3 regions of the Streptomyces sp. NPDC037013 genome follow, and region 3 is predicted to be linked to each of the others. Evidence: predicted binding sites of a transcription regulator. Region 3 holds the regulator's gene; each other region holds the start of a gene.
What was found. The regulator HrcA, encoded in region 3, represses chaperone genes, less so after heat shock. The targets are predictions, from matches to a motif close to TTNGCACTCNGNNNNNCNGAGTGCNAA.
Positions count from the first base shown of each region.

Region 1: the regulator HrcA is predicted to act here: its motif matches at 2,888-2,914, upstream of groL (chaperonin GroEL).
Region 2: the regulator HrcA is predicted to act here: its motif matches at 3,258-3,284, upstream of groES (co-chaperone GroES).

Region 1 is NZ_JBVJRV010000007.1:479,308-486,851, forward strand. Features, by position in the region: gene ACZ7DY_RS27545 (esterase/lipase family protein) at 1-1,027, shown strand, start outside; gene groL (chaperonin GroEL) at 1,134-2,759, opposite strand; gene ACZ7DY_RS27555 (cold-shock protein) at 3,068-3,271, opposite strand; gene ACZ7DY_RS27560 (MoaD/ThiS family protein) at 3,691-3,966, opposite strand; gene thrC (threonine synthase) at 4,071-5,390, opposite strand; SAM riboswitch class I at 5,384-5,554, opposite strand; gene ACZ7DY_RS27570 (glucosyl-3-phosphoglycerate synthase) at 5,712-6,656, shown strand; gene ACZ7DY_RS27575 (alpha,alpha-trehalose-phosphate synthase (UDP-forming)) at 6,802-7,544, shown strand, end outside.
Region 2 is NZ_JBVJRV010000002.1:254,780-262,323, forward strand. Features, by position in the region: gene ACZ7DY_RS06360 (RNA polymerase sigma factor) at 1-590, shown strand, start outside; gene ACZ7DY_RS06365 (class I SAM-dependent methyltransferase) at 619-1,863, opposite strand; gene ACZ7DY_RS06370 (polysaccharide deacetylase family protein) at 1,947-2,864, shown strand; gene groES (co-chaperone GroES) at 3,430-3,738, shown strand; gene groL (chaperonin GroEL) at 3,878-5,506, shown strand; gene ACZ7DY_RS06385 (SDR family NAD(P)-dependent oxidoreductase) at 5,778-6,551, opposite strand; gene ACZ7DY_RS06390 (MOSC domain-containing protein) at 6,605-7,288, opposite strand; gene ACZ7DY_RS06395 (LysR family transcriptional regulator) at 7,370-7,544, shown strand, end outside.
Region 3 is NZ_JBVJRV010000003.1:500,136-507,679, reverse strand. Features, by position in the region: gene ACZ7DY_RS12200 (SpoIIE family protein phosphatase) at 1-97, shown strand, start outside; gene hemW (radical SAM family heme chaperone HemW) at 153-1,385, shown strand; gene ACZ7DY_RS12190 (DUF3097 domain-containing protein) at 1,745-2,560, opposite strand; gene ACZ7DY_RS12185 (MBL fold metallo-hydrolase) at 2,596-3,330, opposite strand; gene hrcA (heat-inducible transcriptional repressor HrcA) at 3,545-4,561, shown strand; gene dnaJ (molecular chaperone DnaJ) at 4,562-5,701, shown strand; gene ACZ7DY_RS12170 (nitronate monooxygenase) at 5,992-7,065, shown strand; gene ACZ7DY_RS12165 (16S rRNA (uracil(1498)-N(3))-methyltransferase) at 7,062-7,544, shown strand, end outside.

The sequences.
Region 1 (7,544 bases), on a different contig from region 3:
CAGCGGGCCCAGTGAGCTGGACTTCTCCTGGGAGATCCTGGAGCGCGGCCCGTACCCGTTCATCAGCGCGCTGCGCCGGCGCGGGTACGACGTCATCCTGCTCGGCTACGACGAGCGCAGCGCCTCCATCCTGGACAACGCCGAGGTCGCGCGCGGCGCGATCCTGGAGGCCATCGCCCGGCGCCGGGGCGAGCACCCCCTCACCGTCGGCGGCTTCAGCATGGGCGGCCTCGTCACCCGTTACGCGCTCGCCAAGATGGAGCACGAAGGCATCAACCACCAGACGGCCCTGTACTTCTCGTACGACAGCCCGCACCGCGGCGCGTGGGTCCCCATCGCCCTGCAGTCGTTCGCGCACTACATCCGCCGGCTCAACGCCGCCTTCTCGGACCAGATGAACAGCCCCGCCGCCCGGCAGCTCCTGTGGCAGCACATCGCCGAGTGGGACGCCACGCCGGAGACCGACAAGGAGCGGCTGGAGTTCCTCGCCGAGCTGGAACGGGTCGGCTCCTGGCCCACGCAGCCCCGCAAGATCGGCGTCGCCAACGGCGTGCGCACCGGCGAGGGCAACGGCATCCGCGGCGGCGAGAAGGCCTTCCACGGCAAGGGCCTCGCCATCACCGGCACCCGCCTGCACACGCAGAGCGCCGGCGAGAGCCAACTCGTCGCCCAGTTGCGGGTGGTGACGCTGCGCAAGCCGCGCATCCGCACCTCCGGCCTGCCCGAGATGGACGGCGCCCCGGGCGGCACGCTGGAGGGGTTCGGCATCCTCGCCGACGAGCTGGACAAGATCCCGGCGATCATCGGGCTCGGCTCCGAGGCGGACATCCGCGAGCACTGCTTCGTACCGGTGGTCAGCGCGATCGCGCTGCGCGACATCGACACGCACGAGAAGCTGTACGGCCCGGTCACGGCGTCGGCGGAGGAGGAGAGCGAACTCGACGAGTTCCTCTGCGCCTCCCGGAACGAGGGCCACACCCTGGCCACCGAGGAACTCTGCGCCTGGATCCTGGACCGGTTGCCGTAGGGACCTCACCTAGGACGGACGAGAAACGCCCGAGGGCGGTACCCCTTCCCAAGAAGAAAGGGGTACCGCCCTCGGAACCTGAGGACAGTGATCAACCAGAGGTCGATCAGAAGTCCATGTCACCGCCCGGCATGCCGCCGCCGGCCGGGGCGGCGCCCGCCTTCTCCGGCTTGTCGGCGATGACGGCCTCGGTGGTGAGGAACAGCGCGGCGATGGAGGCGGCGTTCTGCAGGGCGGAACGCGTCACCTTCGCCGGGTCGAGGATGCCCTCGGCGATCATGTCGACGTACTCACCGGTCGCGGCGTTGAGGCCGTGGCCGACGGTGAGGTTGCGCACCTTCTCGACGACGACGCCACCCTCGAGGCCGGCGTTGACGGCGATCTGCTTCAGCGGGGCCTCCAGGGCCAGCTTCACAGCGGCGGCACCGGTGGCCTCGTCGCCCTCGAGCTCGAGCTTCTCGAAGACCTGGGAGGCCTGGAGCAGGGCCACGCCACCACCGGCGACGATGCCCTCTTCGACGGCCGCCTTCGCGTTGCGGACGGCGTCCTCGATGCGGTGCTTGCGCTCCTTGAGCTCGACCTCGGTGGCCGCGCCCGCCTTGATGACGGCCACGCCGCCGGCGAGCTTGGCGAGGCGCTCCTGGAGCTTCTCGCGGTCGTAGTCCGAGTCGCTGTTCTCGATCTCGGCGCGGATCTGGTTGACGCGGCCCTGGACCTGGTCGCTGTCACCGGCACCGTCGACGATGGTCGTCTCGTCCTTGGTGATGACGACCTTGCGGGCGCGGCCGAGCAGGTCGAGACCGGCGTTCTCCAGCTTGAGGCCGACCTCCTCGGAGATGACGGTGCCACCGGTGAGGATGGCGATGTCGCCGAGCATGGCCTTGCGGCGGTCACCGAAGCCCGGGGCCTTGACGGCGACGGACTTGAAGGTGCCACGGATCTTGTTGACGACGAGCGTGGACAGCGCCTCGCCCTCGACGTCCTCCGCGATGATCAGCAGCGGCTTGCCCGACTGCATGACCTTCTCCAGCAGCGGAAGGAGGTCCTTCACGTTGGAGATCTTGGAGTTGACGATCAGGATGTACGGGTCGTCGAGCGACGCCTCCATACGCTCCATGTCGGTGGCGAAGTACGCCGAGATGTAGCCCTTGTCGAAGCGCATGCCCTCGGTGAGCTCGAGCTCGAGACCGAAGGTCTGCGACTCCTCGACGGTGATGACGCCTTCCTTGCCGACCTTGTCCATCGCCTCGGCGATGAGCTCGCCGATCTGGGTGTCGGCGGCGGAGATGGAGGCCGTCGAAGCGATCTGCTCCTTGGTCTCGACATCCTTGGCCTGCTCGAGCAGGGCGCCGGAGACGGCCTCGACGGCCTTCTCGATGCCGCGCTTGAGGGCCATCGGGTTGGCGCCGGCGGCCACGTTGCGGAGGCCCTCGCGGACCAGGGCCTGGGCCAGGACGGTCGCGGTCGTCGTGCCGTCACCGGCGACGTCGTCCGTCTTCTTCGCGACCTCCTTGACCAGCTCGGCGCCGATCTTCTCGTACGGGTCCTCGAGCTCGATCTCCTTGGCGATGGAGACACCATCGTTGGTGATCGTGGGGGCGCCCCACTTCTTCTCGAGGACGACGTTGCGACCCTTGGGGCCCAGGGTCACCTTGACGGCGTCGGCGAGCTGGTTCATGCCGCGCTCGAGGCCGCGCCGTGCCTCCTCGTCGAACGCGATGATCTTGGCCATGTGAAGTGGTCCTCCCGGACGGGGTGGAAACGCAAACGGACCGTGCCCGCGCCCGCGACGGACGGCCTGCGCACCGTGTGGTTCCTTGCCCCACCCGGCGCGCGGGCCTCGCTGACCCGATCCAAGTTCTGTCACTCTCACTCGTAGAGTGCTAAGCCCAATGATTAGCACTCGACCCCTGCGAGTGCAAGCGCCTCTCATGGATCCGGGCCGACGCCCGGGGTGCCCCCGGCGCACACGAGGGGCCCGTACCCCTGGTGGGATACGAGCCCCTCGCGATGCTTGCTTCGGTGGTCGGTCGCGCCGAGCTAGACGGCGAGCTTGACCATGTCCGCCTGCGGACCCTTCTGGCCCTGCGAGATCTCGAACTCGACTCGCTGACCTTCTTCAAGGGTGCGGTACCCGTCCATCTGGATCGCGCTGTAGTGGACGAAAACATCCGCACCACCGTCGACCGCGATGAAGCCGTACCCCTTCTCCGCGTTGAACCACTTGACGGTGCCCTGAGCCATGCCTAACTCCCCTATTACTGGCCCTTGCACAGGACCGCACTTCGCGGACCCGGGTCAGACCTCACCCCCCACTGATTGGGGGTGTGCGCCGGAACGCGTCGACCGCCGCTGAATGTATCTGTCCAACTGCCGTCTGCAACAGGTCAATCGGACGAGAATTCTGGGCGGGCCCGATCGGTAATATGCGGAGAATTTGCCGGAATTCAGGGCAAGTCGGGCCGGGCAAAAGCCGCATAGGGCTGAAATGGGCGGCGCGCATTGGCTGCTTCTTGTCGGCTCCGCGCCGACTTCGTATATGCGCTCGGCACAAACGGCGGAGCACGCTTCCCAACTGTACCGCGCTCAACCATGCAGAATTGCCCCCTCCGTTTCTCTCGCGGAGGGGGCAATTCAGATAACGCAGGGTACTTGCGGAAAGGTCAGCCGCCGGCGACGGCCGGAATGATCGAGACGCCCGCGCCGTCCGGGGTGGCGGTCTCCAGGCCCTGCTCGAAACGGACGTCGTCGTCGTTGACGTACACGTTCACGAAGCGGCGCAGCTTGCCCTGGTCGTCCAGGACGCGGGCGGCGATACCGGTGTGGTTCTTCTCCAGGTCGGCGATGACCTCGCCGAGGTTGGCGCCCTCGGCGGCGACCTCGGCCTTGCCGCCGGTGTAGGTGCGCAGGATGGTGGGGATGCGGACGTTGACGCTCATGGATTCACCTCGGTAGATCAAGGGGGCGCGCCGCGGGGGCCGCCCCTCCAGGGCGCGGGGAACTGCGCGACCAGCCGCAGCCGTCCCGCAAGGACGTTACGGCCTCAGCCGGCGAGACCCGCGGAGCGGAACGCCTCGAGGCTCGGCTTGATGGTCGCCGTGGCCTGCGAGGTCTCGGCGACGGCGTCCAGCGTCTTGAGTCCGTCCCCGGTGTTCAGCACGACCGTGGTCAGCGTGGGGTCGATGAGTCCGGCCTCGACGAGCTTCCTGGTGACGCCGACGGTCACGCCGCCCGCGGTCTCCGCGAAGATGCCCTCCGTGCGCGCGAGGAGCTTGATCGCGTCGACGACCTGCTCGTCGTTCACGTCCTCCACCGCCCCGCCGGTGCGGCGCGCGATGTCCAGGACGTACGGGCCGTCGGCGGGGTTGCCGATGGCGAGCGACTTGGCGATGGTGTTCGGCTTCTGCGGGCGCACCACGTCGTGGCCGGCCTTGAAGGCGGCGGAGACCGGCGAGCAGCCCTCGGCCTGGGCGCCGAAGATCTTGTACGGCTTGTCCTCGACGAGGCCAAGGGCGATGAGCTCCTTGAGTCCCTTGTCGATCTTCGTGAGCTGCGAACCCGAGGCGATCGGGATGACCAGCTGGTCGGGAAGGACCCACCCCAGCTGCTCGCAGATCTCGTACGCGAGGGTCTTGGAGCCCTCGCCGTAGTACGGCCGCAGGTTGACGTTGACGAAGCCCCAGCCCTCGCCCAGCGGGTCGCCGATGAGCTCGGAGCAGAAGCGGTTCACGTCGTCGTAGTTGCCCTCGATGCCGACGAGCTCGCCGCCGTAGACCGCGGCCATGACGACCTTGCCCTGCTCCAGGTCGTGCGGGATGAACACGCAGGAGCGGAAGCCGGCGCGGGCTGCGGCGGCGCCGACGGCGCCCGCGAGGTTGCCGGTGGAGGAGCAGGAGAGGGTGGTGAACCCGAAGGCGCGGGCCGCTTCGAGGGCCTGCGCGACGACACGGTCCTTGAAGGAGTGCGTGGGGTTGCCGGAGTCGTCCTTGACGAACAACTTGCCTTGTTGGATGCCGAGTTCGGCGGCGAGGTTGTCGGCCTTGACGAGCTTGGTCCAGCCGGGGTTCAGGTTGGGCTTGTCGGCGACGTCGGCGGGGACGGGCAGGAGGGGGGCGTACCGCCAGATGTTGGCGGGGCCGGCCTCGATCTGCTTGCGCAGGGCTTCCGGGTCGCCGAGCGGCAGGTCGTACGCGACTTCGAGGGGGCCGAAACACTCGACGCAGGCGAAGATCGGGCCGAGGGGGAACGTGGTGCCGCACTCCCGGCAGGAAAGACCCGAGGCGGGGCCGAGGTCTACGGAAGAGGTGGTGCTTTCGGTGGCGACAGTCTGCACAGCCATGGAGGCGAGGCCCTTTCTCCTCATCTTCCTCGCGACGCATCTCGCCGCGAGACGGAATTGGCACCTTCCCGAGCCGGGAGCCTCGCGGCGCTGTTCGCGCGCACGGTGACACTGGCGTCCTGCGACGCGCGGCTGGGTGGTTGCCGGGGCTTCAACGGGCCGTATCCCTCTGCCCCTCTGGATGAGCGGTATTCGATTGTGGTCCAGCAGTTGTCGATCTCGAACGCGGCGGCGACCCCGACATGCGATGGCCACCGGCGTTGTTCAAGACTGTAACCGAAGCCCCGGACCCTTGAGATAGTCGTCCGAACCGCGAGATGGATCACATATGGGAGGACCGCGACCGTGCTGGAAGAGGTCGAGCAGTGGCTGAGCAGGCGTTCCTGGTCCGTCGCCGACCGGCCGTCGGAGCTGCTGCTCGCGGCCAAGCGCGCCTCGGGCACCTCGGTGAGCGTCGTGCTCCCCGCGCTCGACGAGGAGGAGACGGTCGGTGCGATCGTCGCCGAGATCCGCCGCGAGCTGATGGAGAAGGTGCCGCTGGTCGACGAGCTCGTGGTGATCGACTCCGGCTCGACGGACCGCACGGCGCGGGCCGCCGCCGAGGCGGGCGCCCGGGTCGTGCACCGGGACGAGATCCTGCCGCGCATCGCGCCCGTGCCGGGCAAGGGCGAGGTGCTGTGGCGGTCGCTGCTCGTGACGGGCGGGGACGTGGTCGCGTTCGTCGACGCCGACCTGCGGGAGTTCTCCGCGGACTTCGTCTCGGGGATAGTGGGCCCGCTGCTCACCGACCCGGACGTGGCCTTCGTGAAGGCGATGTACGACCGGCCGCTGGGCGAGGCGGCCGGGCAGGGCGGCCGGGTGACGGAGCTGATGGCGCGCCCGCTGCTGAACATGCACTGGCCGCGCCTCGCGGGGTTCGTCCAGCCGCTGGGCGGTGAGTACGCCGCCCGCAGGTCGCTCCTGGAGCGGCTGCCGTTTCCCGTCGGGTACGGCGTGGAGCTGGGGCTGCTCGTGGACGCGCTGCACACCGTGGGTCTGGACGCGCTCGCGCAGGTGGACGTGGGGGTGCGCAGGCACCGGCACCAGGACGGGCAGGCGCTCGGCCGGATGGCGGCGGCGATCTACCGCACGGCGCAGCTGCGGCTCGCCCGCGGCCATCTCCTGCGTCCCGAGCTGACGCAGTTCGAGCGGGGCGATGGCGGGTTCGTGCCGCGGACGTACGCGGTCGACACGGAGGAGCGGCCGCCGATGACCGATGTCGCGGAGTACGCGCGTCGCCGCGTGGCGTAACCCGCGCCGATCATGCGCTCTGCCTACATTGCCCGTCGCGGGTGATCGGCGCCGGGGCCGCCCGGCACGCGACACATCCGGCCGGGCCGTACGCGGAGCGGGGCCGTACGTTTGCCCGACCCCGTCACGGGCTACGTTTTGCCACATGGTCTCCGAGTCCGCATCGTCAGCAGCGCAGGTCCTGGTCGCGTCCAACCGCGGCCCCGTCTCGTACACGGTCGGGGAGGACGGGGAGCTCACCGCCAAACGCGGTGGCGGCGGCCTGGTCTCCGGGCTCAGCGCCATCGGTGACTCCGCCGACGACCCCGCCGCACTGTGGGTGTGCGCGGCGCTCGGCGACGGTGACCGCGAGGCGGTGCGGCGCGGCGTCGGCGAGCCCGGCGTCCGGATGCTGGACATCGACGCGGACGTCCACGCGGACGCGTACAACGGCATCGCCAACTCGGTGCTGTGGTTCGTCCACCACATGCTCTACCAGACGCCGCTGGAGCCGGCCTTCGGACCGGAGTTCCGCGCCCAGTGGGCGGCGTACGAGACGTACAACCGCGCCTTCGCCGAGGCGCTGGCCGCGGAGGCTGCGCCCGGCGCGGCGGTCCTCGTGCAGGACTACCACCTGACGCTGGTCCCCGGCATGCTGCGGGAGCTCCGCGACGACCTGCGCATCGGCCACTTCTCGCACACCCCGTGGGCGCCCGTCGACTACTTCCGGATGCTTCCGGACGACGTGTCCGAGCAGCTGCTCAACGGCATGCTCGGCGCCGACCGGCTCGGCTTCCTCACCGGCCGGTGGGCCGACGCGTTCACCGACTGCTGCGTGCGGATCCTCGGCGGTACGTCGGGCACCCGGATCGGGGTGCACGGGCTCGGCGCCGACGCGGACTTCCTGCG
Region 2 (7,544 bases), on a different contig from region 3:
TCGCCGGCCTCATGCCCAGGGAGTCCGAGGTGCACGGCCTCGCCGCGCTCCTGGAACTGCAGGCGTCGCGCTCCGCGGCGCGCACCGGCCCGTCCGGCGAGCCGGTGCTGCTCAAGGACCAGAACCGGGCCCGCTGGAACCGGCTGCTGATCCGGCGCGGTTACGCGGCCCTCGCCCGGGCCAGGAGCACGGCGGACTCCTCCGGCGCGTTCGGCCCCTACGCCCTGCAGGCCGCGATCGCCGCCTGCCACGCCAGGGCCCACACCTACGAGGAGACCGACTGGCAGCAGATCGCCGTCCTCTACGGCCTGCTCGCCGCCCGCACCCCCTCCCCGGTGGTCGAGCTGAACCGCGCGGTGGCGGTCTCGATGGCGCAGGGGCCCGAGCCGGGCCTCTTCCTGGTCGACGCGCTCGCCGCCGAACCGGCGCTGCGGGACTACCACTTGCTGCCCAGCGTGCGGGGCGACCTGCTGGAGCGGCTGGGCAGGACGGCCGAGGCGTGCGCCGAATTCGAGCGGGCGGCGGCGCTGGCGCGCAACGGCAGGGAGCGGGAGCTGCTCCTCGCGCGGGCGGCCACCTGCCGGCTCTGAGCGCCGCGGCGGCCCGGCCGGGGCGCGGTCAGCTCCGCGCGGCCGGGCGCCCGATCAGCATCGTCGGCGCGCCCGCCACCCGGGTCAGGAAGACCGTCGCGGCGTTCCGGCCGCGGGGCTTCACCTTGCGCCGCAGCTCCTCGGGCTCGACGGCCGAGCCGCGCTTCTTGACGGTGAGGACGCCGACCTCGCGCTCCCGCAGCAGCGCCTTCAACTTCTTCAGGTTGAAGGGGATCCGGTCGGTGATCTCGTAGGCGGTGGCGTACGGGGTCTCGTGCAGGGCGTCGGAGGTGACGTACGCGATGGTCTCGTCGATCAGTCCGCCGCCGACCCGGGCCGCGACCTCGGCGACCAGGTGCGCGCGGATGACGGCGCCGTCCGGCTCGTACAAGTAACGCCCGACGGGACGCACTTCGGGGTCGGGCAGCATCGTGTCGAGCGGTGACCACAGGGAGGCGCCACCGGGCAGGAGCGTCGCGCGGTGCGAGGCGGAGTCATCCGTGCCGAACCACAGCACGGCCTCCTTGACGTCGCCGCCGTCCGAGATCCACTCGGCCGCGGCCTCGGCGGGGACCGCCTCGTGGGGGATGCCGGGGGCGATCTTCAGGGCGGCGCGCGGGGCCGCGAGCGCCGCGCCGACCGCCCAGGACAGGGGCGGGGAGTAGGACTCCGGGTCGAAGATGCGGCCCCGGCCGGAGGAGCGGCGCGCCGGGTCCACGAAGACCGCGTCGTACGCCGAGGTGTCCACCTCGGTGACATCGGCCTCCCGGACCTCGATCAGCTCGGCGAGGCCGAGGGCCTCGGCGTTGGCGCGGGCGACGGCGCAGGTCAGCGGGGAGCGGTCGACGGCGAGCACGGAGATCCCGGCCCGCGCAAGGGCGATGGCGTCGCCGCCGATGCCGCAGCACAGGTCGGCGAGCGAACGGACGCCGAGGGCCTTGAAGCGCTCGGCGCGGTGCGTGGCGACGGAGGAGCGGGTGGACTGCTCCACGCCGTCGGGGGTGAAGAACATCCGGGCCGCGTCCCCGGCGCCGAACTTCGCCGCGGCACGCCGGCGCAGCCGTGCCTGGGCGAGGGCGGCAGAGACCAGGGGCGCCGGGTGGGTGCGGCGCAGCCGGGTGGCGGCGGCGAGCTCCTGTGCGGGCTCGACGTCCCGCACCTCGTCGAGCAGGGCCGTGCCCCGGGGGGTGCGCAGGGCGGCGAAGGCGGCGAGGGGATCGCCGAGGTCGGACTCGGGGCCGCTCGGCGTGTTCGGGTCGTTCACCTGCCCCATTGTGGGCCAGTCGGTGGATGGTGCACGGCCGGGCGGCGGTGTCGGGCCCCTGGCACGACCTTGAGCTGCGAGGATCCGGCGGCATGCAACTAGTACGACAAAAAGAAGAATACGCCAGAAGACGGAAGAACCGGGCGCGCGCCGCGGTGGCCGTCCTGGCCGCCTCGGCCATCGCATCGGGCTGCGCCTCCGCCGACGGCACCCGGCCCGCCCACGGCCAGCAGCCGCTCAAGGCCCCGCCCGCCCGCGCCCTGGACTCCTACGCCCAGAGACTCGGCGCGGTCCAGGCCGCACGCGCCGTGGCGGCCAAGCGCTGGGGGCTGGCCAAGACCCCGCTCGCCGCGCCCCCGCCGCCCGCGGCCAAGCCGCGGATCACCACCCGCAAGGGGTTCGAGGTCGAGGGCCAGTCGAGCCTGCCGCCCGTCTTCACGACCGTCCCCACCAAGGACAAGGTCGTCTTCCTGACCATCGACGACGGCGCCGAGAAGGACCCGCGGCTGCTGAAGATGATGAGCGAGCTCCGGCTGCCGTACACCGCCTTCCTCAGCGACTACCTGGTCAAGGAGGACTACGGGTACTTCAAGAAGATGCAGGACCGCGGCGTCACCCTGAACAACCACACCCTCAACCACCGCTACCTGCCCGGACTCTCGTACGAGGGGCAGCGCCGCGAGATCTGCGGCATGCAGGACACCATCCAGAAGCACTACGGCAAGCGGCCCGAGCTCTTCCGCCCGCCGTACGGCAACTACAACCGGGACACGCTGCGCGCCGCCAGGTCCTGCGGCATCAAGGCGGTGCCGCTGTGGGCGTCCGAGGCCTTCACCGACCACATGGAGTGGCGCGAGTGGGACAAGGACCTGCACCCCGGCGACATCATCCTCACGCACTTCCGGGGGCGTGAGGACTGGAAGGGCACGATGCCCGACATGGTCCGCCGCGTCATGAAGACGGTCACGGACCGGGGGTACGCGGTGGCCAGGCTGGAGGACTACCTGTGACCCCGCGGGCGCGAGCGAACCGCCGCCTCCTCGCCGGGGCCCTGCTGTGCGGAGTGCTCGCGCCCGCACTGCTCACCGGTTGCGCCGAATCGGTGGACCCGATCGAACGCCTGGGCAGAAAGGCAGCCCAAAAGGTCCCCCCGCACCACCGCACCCCAACCCCGCCCGGCATCCTCCGCTCCACAGCGGCCCCTGGCGCCCCCCGCTGTGGGCAGGCGTTCCGCTGGGCGGAACGGGTGGGCACAGCCCCCGGTGCCGAGCAACAAGAACCGGGGCCCCCACGAATCGCCGCCAGGGAACCCAAAGACGCAGAGAACCGTTGCCCCGACAGGGAAAAAGCGCCGCCGCCCCGCCCCAGGGGCACGAACATCCGCTGAAGCCCGGCGCAGCCGATTGGCACTCCGCTTGACCGAGTGCTAATCCCCGTCCTAGTCTCACTTCTGGCACTCCCCATTGGAGAGTGCCAACAGCGACGGGCAGGTCCGGCACCCGCGACGACGGATCCACCTGGTCGCCACACTCAGACTCTTAACCCCGTGAGATCTCCGAAGGGGGAGACCGGATCGTGACGACCGCCAGCTCCAAGGTTGCCATCAAGCCGCTCGAGGACCGCATTGTGGTCCAGCCGCTCGACGCCGAGCAGACCACGGCCTCCGGCCTGGTCATTCCGGACACCGCGAAGGAGAAGCCCCAGGAGGGCGCTGTCCTCGCCGTGGGCCCGGGGCGTTTCGAGAACGGCGAGCGCCTGCCGCTCGACGTGAAGGTCGGCGATGTCGTGCTGTACAGCAAGTACGGCGGCACCGAGGTGAAGTACAACGGCGACGAGTACCTCGTCCTCTCGGCCCGCGACGTGCTCGCGATCGTCGAGAAGTAATTCACCCAGCATTTGCTTTTCTGAGCTGCGCCCCTGGTCACCCCGCTGATGCCGGGCGGCGAGGGGCGTAGTTCGTTGCTGAACGTTCCGGGGGCTCCCCCGGACCCCCCTGAGTTTTCGAGAGGGCTGAATCGCTCCCATGGCGAAGATCCTGAAGTTCGACGAGGACGCCCGTCGCGCCCTTGAGCGCGGCGTCAACAAGCTTGCCGACACCGTCAAGGTGACGATCGGCCCCCGCGGCCGCAACGTCGTCATCGACAAGAAGTTCGGCGCCCCGACCATCACCAACGACGGCGTCACCATCGCCCGTGAGGTCGAGGTCGAGGACCCGTACGAGAACCTCGGCGCCCAGCTGGTGAAGGAGGTGGCGACCAAGACCAACGACATCGCGGGTGACGGCACCACCACCGCCACCGTGCTCGCCCAGGCCCTGGTCAAGGAAGGCCTGCGCAACGTCGCCGCCGGCGCCTCCCCGGCCGCCCTGAAGAAGGGCATCGACGCCGCCGTCGCGGCCGTCTCCCAGGAGCTCCTCGCCACCGCCCGCCCGATCGACGACAAGGCCGACATCGCGGCCGTCGCCGGTCTCTCGGCGCAGGACCCGCAGGTCGGCGAGCTCATCGCCGAGGCGATGGACAAGGTCGGCAAGGACGGTGTCATCACCGTCGAGGAGTCCAACACCTTCGGCCTCGAGCTCGACTTCACCGAGGGCATGGCCTTCGACAAGGGCTACCTCTCGCCGTACATGGTCTCCGACCAGGAGCGTATGGAGGCCGTCCTCGACGACCCGTACATCCTGATCCACCAGGGCAAGATCTCCTCCATCCAGGACCTCCTGCCGCTGCTCGAGAAGGTCATCCAGGCCAACTCCTCGAAGCCGCTCCTGATCATCGCCGAGGACGTCGAGGGCGAGGCCCTGTCGACCCTGGTCGTGAACAAGATCCGCGGCACCTTCAACGCCGTCGCGGTGAAGGCCCCCGGCTTCGGCGACCGCCGCAAGGCGATGCTCGGCGACATGGCCACCCTCACGGGCGCCACCGTCATCGCCGAGGAGGTCGGCCTCAAGCTCGACCAGGTCGGCCTCGACGTGCTCGGCACCGCCCGCCGCGTCACCATCACCAAGGACGACACCACGATCGTCGACGGCGGCGGCAACAAGGCCGACGTCGAGGGCCGTGTCGCCCAGATCAAGGCCGAGATCGAGGCCACGGACTCCGACTGGGACCGCGAGAAGCTCCAGGAGCGCCTCGCGAAGCTGGCCGGCGGCGTGTGCGTCATCAAGGTCGGCGCCGCCACCGAGGTGGAGCTGAAGGAGAAGAAGCACCGTCTGGAGGACGCCATCTCCGCGACCCGCGCCGCGGTCGAGGAGGGCATCGTCTCCGGTGGTGGCTCCGCGCTCGTCCACGCCGTGAAGGTCCTCGAGGGCAACCTCGGCAAGGAGGGCGACGAGGCCACCGGTGTCGCCGTCGTCCGCCGCGCCGCCGTCGAGCCGCTGCGCTGGATCGCCGAGAACGCCGGCCTCGAGGGTTACGTCATCACCTCGAAGGTCGCCGAGCTCGACAAGGGCTTCGGCTTCAACGCCGCGACCGGCGAGTACGGCGACCTGGTCAAGGCCGGCGTCATCGACCCGGTCAAGGTCACCCGCTCCGCGCTGGAGAACGCCGCGTCCATCGCGTCGCTGCTCCTCACGACCGAGACCCTGGTCGTCGAGAAGCCGGCCGAGGAAGAGGCCGACGCCGGCCACGGCCACGGCCACGGTCACTCGCACTGACCCGCTGCGCTCGGCTTGACCGGTGACCGAGGCCCGGCTCCCTTTTCGGGGAGCCGGGCCTCGGCCCTTTTCGGGGATGCGTCTGCCGAAGCCCGTCCGTCGCCGGCTGCGGGCCGTGGTCCGTCCTCGCGCAGTTCCCCGCGCCCCTTACGGGGCGCTCGCCGAAGTCGTCCTCAGGGGCGCGGGGAACTGCGCGACCAGCCGACGGCGACCCGCAGCCGGCAGCGGCGAGGAACCCCGCAGACGCTCCCACCCAGAAGGCCCCGCAGGCCTACCGCGGCCCGTACTTGCGGCCCGTACGCGACGTCACCCCGCCCAGCAAGGAACGCGGCGTCACCTTCACCACCCCCATCAGCGCCTTGTAGCGAGGGTCGGGGATCGACACGGTCTTGCCCCGGGCCAGGTCGGCCAGAGCCGCCGTGACCAGCTTGTCCGCGTCGAGCCACAGCCACCCGGGGATGTTGGACGTGCCCATCCCGGCGCGCCGGTGGAACTCGGTCCGTACGAAGCCGGGGCAGAGCGCCATGAGCCGCACCCCGGTCCCGGCCAGGTCCTTCGCCGCGCCCTGGGTGAACTGCACGACCCACGCCTTCGAGGCCCCGTACGTGCCGCGCGGCACGAACGCCGCCACCGACGCGACGTTCACCACCCCGCCCCGGCCCCGCTCCCGCATCGACTCCGCCGCGGCCGAGGTCAGCCGCAGCACCGCCTCGCAGTGCACCTTGAGCATGGTCAGCTCGTCGGTCATCGGGACTTCCAGGTACCGGCCCTTGTTGCCGAAGCCCGCGTTGTTGATCAGCAGGTCGACCGGGTCCCTCCGGTTCGCCAGCCGCTTCTCGACGGCCTCGATGCCCCCGTCCGTCGCGAGGTCCGCGGTCAGCACCTCGGCCTCGATGCCGTGCCGGTCGTGCAGCTCGGTCGCCTGCTCGCGCAGCCGCTTGGTGTCGCGAGCCACCAGGACGAGGTTGTGCCCGTCACCGGCGAGGCGCCGCGCGAACGCGGCGCCGATGCCGGCGGTTGATCCCGTAATCAGAGCCGTAGTCATGGCCCAAGGCTAGTGAGATCGCGAAGGTGCCGTTCCGCATGGACCTGCCGGTCTCACACCGCGAGGTCCTCGGCGGCCTGCCGCGCGAGGTACTTGTGCGCCCGCTCCGTCGTCTCGGGGTGCAGGGCGTCGCCCGCCGCCAGCATCCGCGGCAGCAGCGACTTCTCCGTCGTGACGGCCCGGAAGTGGAGGGCGACGGTGACGTCGTGGTCCGGCCGGTGCACGATCCGGATCGCGTCCCCGGCCCGCACCTCGCCCTCCACGATCACCCGCAGATACGCGCCCGGCGCGCCCTCCGTGGTGAAGCGCTTCATCCATCCCGTCTCGCCGAGGTGCCCCTGGAACGTACGGCAGGGGATGCGCCCGCTCGTCACCTCCAGGACCAGGTCGGGACCGACCTGCCAGCGCTCGCCGATCCGCGCGCCGTTCACATCCACCCCGGACACCGTGAAATTCTCGCCGAACGCGCCGTTCGCCAGGGTCCGCCCGAGCGTCCGCTCCCACGCGTCGAGGTCCTCGCGGGCGTAGGCGTACACCGCCTGGTGGTCCCCGCCGTGGTGCCGCAGGTCGCAGATCTCGTCGCCCGCCACTCCGCTGCCGCCGACGCCCTTGGCGCCCGGCGCGGTCACGAGGACCGGTCCGGAGACCGGCTGCTTGTCGATGCCGGTGAGGCCGGTGGGGGACGAGGTGTAGTCAACGGCCTTGCGACGGCCCGCATTTACCGAAAGAAGCTCCATGCCCAGCAGGCTAAGCGAGGGCCCCTCAAAGCCGCGACGCAATATTTCGCGTTGCTTCCAAGCGTCACTTATGCTCACACCATGATCGAGGCCCGTCACCTCCGTGTCCTGCGCGCCGTGGCCGCCACCGGCTCCTTCTCGGCCGCGGCCCGCGAGCTCGGCTGCACCCAGCCCGCCGTCAGCCAGCAGATGAAGGCCCTCGAAGCCTCGACCGGCACGCCGCTGCTGATCCGCACCGGCCGCGAAATGCGGCTGA
Region 3 (7,544 bases):
GGCGCTCGTCGCGGAGCGGATCAGGCGGCTCGTCCACGAGTTCTCCGAGCGGCCGCCGGACGACGATCTGGCGTTGCTGGTGCTGCGGGCGCGCTGAGGGGGCGGCTCGGTGAGGGGGAGAGGTGTTCCCGGGGTGCGGGACAATGGAAGGCATGCCTTCCGCACTGCCCGATGGTGAGCCCATGCCCGAGGACGGAGCGCTGCCCGCGTCCGCCCTGGCCGGCGCGGCCTCGCGCCCACTCGGCTTCTACCTGCACGTCCCGTACTGCGCCACGCGCTGCGGCTACTGCGACTTCAACACCTACACCGCGACCGAGCTGCGCGGCTCCGGCGGTGTGCTCGCCTCCCGCGACAACTACGCGGACACCCTGATCGACGAGGTACGGCTCGCGCGCAAGGTCCTCGGGGACGATCCGCGGCCGGTGCGGACCGTGTTCGTCGGAGGCGGTACGCCGACGCTGCTCGCCGCGCGCGACCTCGTACGCATGCTGGGTGCCGTACGGGACGAGTTCGGGCTCGCGGACGACGCGGAGATCACCACCGAGGCGAACCCCGAATCGGTCGACGCGGCGTACCTGGGCGAGCTGCGGGAGGGCGGGTTCAACCGCGTCTCCTTCGGCATGCAGAGCGCGAAGCAGCACGTGCTGAAGATCCTCGACCGCACGCACACGCCCGGGCGGCCCGAGCGTTGCGTCGCCGAGGCGCGGGCGGCGGGGTTCGAGCACGTGAACCTCGACCTGATCTACGGCACGCCGGGAGAGTCGGACGACGACTGGCGGGCGTCGCTGGACGCGGCGATCGGGGCCGGGCCCGACCATGTCAGCGCCTATGCGCTGATCGTCGAGGAGGGGACGCAGCTGGCGCGGCGGATCCGGCGCGGCGAGGTTCCGATGACGGACGACGACGTGCACGCGGACCGGTACCTCATCGCCGACGAGGTGCTGGGCGGTGCGGGATTCGAGTGGTACGAGGTCTCCAACTGGGCCACGTCCGAGGGCGGGCGGTGCCTGCACAACGAGCTGTACTGGCGGGGTGCCGACTGGTGGGGGGCCGGGCCCGGGGCCCACAGTCACGTGGGCGGCGTGCGGTGGTGGAACGTCAAGCATCCGGGGGCGTACGCGGGAGCGCTGGCGGGGGCGCGGTCGCCGGGGGCGGGGCGGGAGCTGCTCTCCGCTGAGGACCGGCGGGTGGAGCGGATCCTGCTGGAGCTGCGGCTTCGGGAGGGGTGTCCGCTGAGTCTCCTGAAGGAGCCCGGCCTCGCGGCTGCGCGCCGGGCGCTGGGGGAGGGGCTGCTGGAGGGCGGGCCGTGGGAGTCGGGGAGGGCGGTGCTGACGCTCCGGGGACGGCTACTGGCGGACGCGGTGGTGCGGGACCTGGTGGACTAGGGCTGGTGGGGCGTTTTGGGGTGGGGGCGCTTTCGGGCGGGGCGCCTGGGTTCGGTTGTGGGTGCGGGTGGGCTTGGGCGGGTGTCAGCGCCTTGGGTCGGTTGGGGGTGCGGCTGCGCTTGGGCTGGTGTCTGCGCCTTGGGTTCGGTTGTGGGGGCGGGGCCGCGGGGGTGTGTGCGTACTCGCTATCCCTGCGCCACGCTGCACGAACAAAGGCGCTAGCGTTTGCTCGGTGCTCCGTTCGCACAAACCCCCACGTCCCCTCCCGTCTCGTACGCGCCTGCGACCCGGCGGGGGCAGCTGCCGCCGGCAGTCGCTGCCCCGGCCCCGCACGGGGGAGCCCCCCGCCCCCCCGGGGCTCAGGGGAGGGTGATGAAGTCGATTAGTTCTTCTACGCGGCCCAGGAGCGCCGGCTCCAGGTCCTTGTAGCTGCGCACCGAGCCCAGGATCCGCTGCCACGCGGCCCCCGTGTTCTCCGGCCAGCCCAGCGCCGCGCAGACCCCCTTCTTCCAGTCCTGGCCCCGCGGCACCCGTGGCCAGGAGGCGATGCCGACCGAGGACGGCTTCACCGCCTCCCACACGTCGATGTAGGGGTGGCCCACCACCAGCGCGTGGTCGCTGGTGACCGACGCGGCGATGCGGGACTCCTTGGAGCCGGGGACCAGGTGGTCCACGAGGACGCCGAGCCGTGCGTCGGGGCCGGGGGCGAATTCGGCGACGATCGCGGGGAGGTCGTCGATGCCCTCCAGGTACTCGACGACGACGCCCTCGACGCGCAGGTCGTCGCCCCAGACCCGTTCGACGAGTTCGGCGTCGTGGCGGCCCTCCACGTAGATGCGGCCCGCGCGGGCGACCCTGGCGCGCGCGTTCGGGACGGCCACGGAGCCGGACGCGGTGCGCGACGGGCGTACCGGGGCCTGGGCCGTGGGGCGGACCAGCGTGACCGGCCTGCCCTCCAGGAGGAAGCCGCGCGGCTCCATCGGGAAGACGCGGTGCTTGCCGAAGCGGTCCTCCAGCGTCACCGTCGGGCCCTGCGCCGTCTTCTCGCAGCGGATCACCGCCCCGCAGAACCCCGTGCTCAGCTCCTCGACCACGAGGCCGGCGTCGGCCGCCACCTCGGGCACGGGCTTGGGCTTCTTCCAGGGAGGCGTGAGATCGGCGGAGTACTGGCGCATTCTGCCGACGATAGGAAGAGCGGACCCGCTCGTCCTCACGACACGCCGAAGCGGGCCGCCAGTGTGGCGCGTTGTGCGCGGACGAAGGCCGCGTCGACCGCCGCGCCGTGCCCCGGCACGTACACCGCGTCCTCGCCGCCCAGTTCCAGGAGCCGGTCGAGCGCCGCCGGCCAGTGCCGGGGTGCCGCGTCCTCGCCGGCCTGCGGTTCGCCGGACTCCTCGACCAGGTCGCCGCAGAAGACGACTTCCCGCCCGCCGTCGGTGCCCGGCACAAGGACCACCAGGTCGTGGGCGGAGTGCCCGGGTCCGATGTTGGCGAGCAGGACCTGCGGGCCGCCGAGGTCCAGCGTCCACTCCCCGCACACCGCGTGGTGCGGATGGACCAGGAGGTCGGCAGCCTCGGCCGCCGCGTCCGCGTCGAGGCCGTGCCGTACCGCGTCCGCCCGCAACTCCTCGCGGCCGTGTGTGAGGACCGTCTCGATGCCCACCGCGCCGTACACCTGCACGCCCGCGAAGGCCGGCGCCCCGAGGACGTGGTCGAAGTGCGGGTGTGTCAGCGCGAGGTGCGTCACACGGCGGGCGCCGCCCATGATCGTGCGGGCCCGGGTGCGCAGGGCCGCGCCCTCGGCCAGGCTCGACCCCGCGTCGATCATGAGGGCGGCCTCGTCGCCGACGACGAGCCCCACCGTGCAGTCCCAGACGGGCAGTCGGCACCGTCCCACGCGCGGGGCGAGCCGTTCCCAGCCCGCCGCTTCCCATCCCGGCGTCACGTCCATACGGTGACGCTATCCGTACGGGCGGTGTCCGGCAGCCGCTGCCCGGCGCTCCGGCACGACACAGGAGGGTCCGCCCTTGCCGGGCCCGTACCCGGCGGCCGTACACTGACCTCTGGAAAGGCTGGCACTCGCCCTCGGTGAGTGCCAGGCGGGGGCTCGGGGGAAGCCGGGGCCCGTCGCGAACGACGGACAGCTGGAGGTGTGCGCGATGCTCAGTGAACGCAGGCTCGAAGTGCTGCGCGCCATCGTCCACGACTATGTCGGGACGGAGGAGCCGGTCGGATCGAAGGCGCTCACCGAGCGGCACCGCCTGGGGGTCTCCCCGGCCACCGTCCGCAACGACATGGCCGCGCTGGAGGAGGAGGGGTTCATCGCCCAGCCCCACACCAGCGCCGGGCGCATCCCGACGGACAAGGGCTACCGGCTCTTCGTCGACAAGCTCGCCGGCGTCAAGCCGATGACGGCGCCCGAGCGTCGGGCCATCCAGAACTTCCTCGACGGCGCCGTCGACCTCGACGACGTGGTGGGGCGCACGGTGCGGCTGCTCGCGCAGCTGACGCGGCAGGTCGCCGTCGTGCAGTACCCCTCGCTGACGCGGTCGACGGTGCGGCACGTGGAGCTGCTCTCGCTGGCTCCCGCGCGGCTGATGCTCGTACTGATCACGGACACCGGGCGGGTCGAGCAGCGCATGATCGACTGCCCGGCGCCGTTCGGCGAGAGCGCGCTCGCGGATCTGCGGGCGCGGCTCAACAGCCGGGTCGCGGGCCGCCGCTTCACGGACGTGCCGCAGCTGGTGCAGGACCTGCCGGAGGCCTTCGAGACCGAGGACCGCGGCACCGTCTCGACGGTCCTCGCGACCCTCCTCGAGACGCTGGTCGAGGAGACCGAGGAGCGGCTGATGATCGGCGGCACCGCCAATCTCACCCGCTTCGGACATGACTTTCCCCTCACCATCCGGCCCGTCCTCGAGGCCCTCGAGGAGCAGGTCGTACTCCTCAAGTTGCTTGGCGAGGTGCAGGATTCGGGCATGGCCGTACGGATCGGTCACGAGAACGCCCATGAGGGACTCAGCTCTACGTCCGTGGTCTCGGTCGGCTACGGTTCGGGCAGCGAGGCAGTAGCCAAGCTCGGCGTGGTCGGACCGACCCGCATGGACTATCCGGGAACGATGGGAGCAGTACGCGCAGTGGCACGTTACGTCGGACAGATCCTGGCGGAGTCGTAAGTGGCCACGGACTACTACGCCGTACTCGGCGTGCGCCGCGACGCTTCCCAGGACGAGATCAAGAAGGCCTTCCGGAGGCTGGCGCGTGAGCTTCACCCGGACGTGAATCCGGATCCGAAGACTCAGGAGCGCTTCAAGGAGATCAACGCCGCGTACGAGGTGTTGTCGGACCCGCAGAAGAAGCAGGTCTACGACCTCGGCGGCGACCCGCTGTCCCAGGCGGGCGGCGGCGGAGGCGCGGGTGGCTTCGGCGCCGGCGGCTTCGGCAACTTCTCCGACATCATGGACGCGTTCTTCGGGACGGCGTCGCAGCGCGGGCCGCGCTCGCGCACGCGCCGCGGCCAGGACGCCATGATCCGTCTGGAGATCGACCTCGAAGAGGCGGCCTTCGGGACCACCAAGGACCTCCAGGTCGACACGGCGGTCGTCTGTACGACCTGCAGCGGTGAAGGTGCCGCGCCGGGGACGTCCGCCCAGACGTGTGACATGTGCCGCGGTCGCGGTGAGGTGTCGCAGGTCACGCGGTCCTTCCTCGGTCAGGTCATGACGTCGCGGCCGTGCCCGCAGTGTCAGGGCTTCGGGACCGTCGTCCCGACGCCGTGCCCCGAGTGCGCCGGTGACGGCCGCATCCGGTCGCGGCGGACGCTCACCGTGAAGATCCCCGCCGGTGTCGACAACGGCACCCGCATCCAGCTCGCGGGCGAGGGCGAGGTCGGCCCCGGCGGCGGCCCCGCCGGCGACCTGTACGTCGAGATCCACGAGCTGCCGCATGCGGTCTTCCAGCGGCGCGGCGACGATCTGCACTGCACCGTCACCATTCCGATGACGGCGGCGGCGCTCGGCACGAAGGTGCCGCTGGAGACGTTGGACGGCCTGGAGGAGATCGACATCCGGCCGGGCACGCAGTCCGGTCAGTCGGTGCCGCTGCACGGCCGTGGCGTCACGCATCTGCGGGGCGGCGGCCGCGGCGACCTCATCGTGCACGTCGAGGTGCTCACGCCGACCAAGCTCGACGCCGAGCAGGAGCGGGTGCTGCGGGAGCTGGCGCAGCTGCGGGGCGAGGAGCGGCCCACGGGGCAGTTCCAGCCGGGGCAGCAGGGGTTGTTCTCCCGCCTCAAGGACGCGTTCAACGGGCGGTAGCGCCTTGAGCGGTGACTTCGGCCCCCGGCGACGGTTCGTTCCGCTGCCGGGGGCTTCGTCGTCCTCCGCGGGTGCGTGGGGGCTGGTCGCGCAGTTCCCCGCGCCCCTAAAGACAACCGTCCCGCGCCCCTAAAGGGGCCGCGCAGCGGCCTTCAGGGGCGCGGGGAACTGCGCGAGCAACCCGGGACGGCCCGCAGCCGCCGGTGGGTGACCGCGGCAGACGGGGCGGCGCACGCCCGGTGCGGGGTGCGCGATTCGGTGCGGGGTGAGGCGCGTGGCACGATGCGTGCATGAGCTCCGCACTGACCGATCTCTGCCGCCATCCGATCGTGCAGGCCCCCATGGCGGGTGGGGCCTCCGGTCCGCAGTTGGCCGCGGCCGTCGCCGAGGCCGGCGGGCTCGGGTTCCTCGCCGCCGGGTACAAGACCGCCGACGGGATGTACCAGGAGATCAAACAGCTGCGCGGGCTGACCTCACGGCCGTTCGGCGTCAACCTCTTCATGCCGCAGCCCGAGTACGCCGACGCCGCCGCCGTCGAGGTCTACCGCAGCCAGCTCGCCGGCGAGGCGACCTGGTACGAGACGCAGCTCGGCGACCCGGACAGCGGGCGCGACGACGGGTACGACGCCAAGCTCGCGATCCTGCTCGACGACCCGGTGCCGCTCGTCTCCTTCACCTTCGGCTGTCCCACCCGCGACGTCCTCGACGCCTTCGCGCGCGTCGGTACCCTGACCGTCGTCACCGTCACCACGGCCGAGGAGGCCCAGACCGCCCAGTGGGCCGGCGCGGACGCCGTCTGCGTGCAGGGCGTCGAGGCGGGCGGCCACCAGGGGACGCACAAGGACAACCCCGAGGCCGACGGTGCCGGGATCGGGCTGCTCTCCCTGATCACGCAGGTCCGCGAGACCGCGCAGATCCCGCTGGTCGCCGCCGGCGGGCTGATGCGGGGCGCGCAGATCGCCGCCGTCCTCGCGGCCGGCGCGGAGGCGGCGCAGCTCGGCACCGCGTTCCTGGTCACCCCTGAGTCGGGCGCCAACCCCCTGCACAAGCAGGCCATGACCAATCCGCTCTTCGTGCGGACCGAGCTGACCCGGGCGTTCTCCGGCCGCCCCGCGCGCGGCCTCGTCAACCGCTTCATGCGGGAGCACGGCCCGTACGCCCCCGCCGCCTACCCCCAGGTCCACCACCTCACCAGCGGTCTGCGCAAGGCCGCGGCGAAGGCCGGTGACGCGCAGGCCATGGCGCTCTGGGCCGGACAGGGCCACCGGCTCGCCAGGGAGCTGCCCGCCGGACAGCTGGTGGAGGTGCTCGCGGCCGAACTGGCCGAGGCGAAGGCCGCGTTGACGGAAGGCGGTGCCGCGTGACCGCCCCCGTCTTCGTCGTCCATGACTTCACCGCGGGCGGCGACGGACGCCTCGTGCTGGACGGGCCCGAGGGCCGGCACGCCGTCTCCGTGAAGCGGCTGCGCGCCGGTGAGGACGTCGTCCTGACCGACGGCGCCGGCCGCTGGGCGCCGGGCGTGGTCGCCGCCACCGAGGGCAAGGACAGGCTGGTCCTGGAGCTGGGCCCGGTGGCCGAGGAGGCCCCGCAGTCGCCCCGTATCACCGTCGTGCAGGCCCTGCCCAAGGGCGACCGCGGCGAGCTGGCCGTGGAGACCATGACGGAGACCGGCGTCGACGCCGTCGTCCCGTGGACCGCCTCGCGCTGCATCACGCAGTGGAAGGGCGAGCGCGGTCTCAAGGCGCTCGCCAAGTGGCGGGCGACCGCGCGTGAGGCGGGCAAGCAGTCGCGCCGCGTCCGCTTCCCGGAGGTCGCCGACGCCGCGTCGACCAAGCAGGTCGCC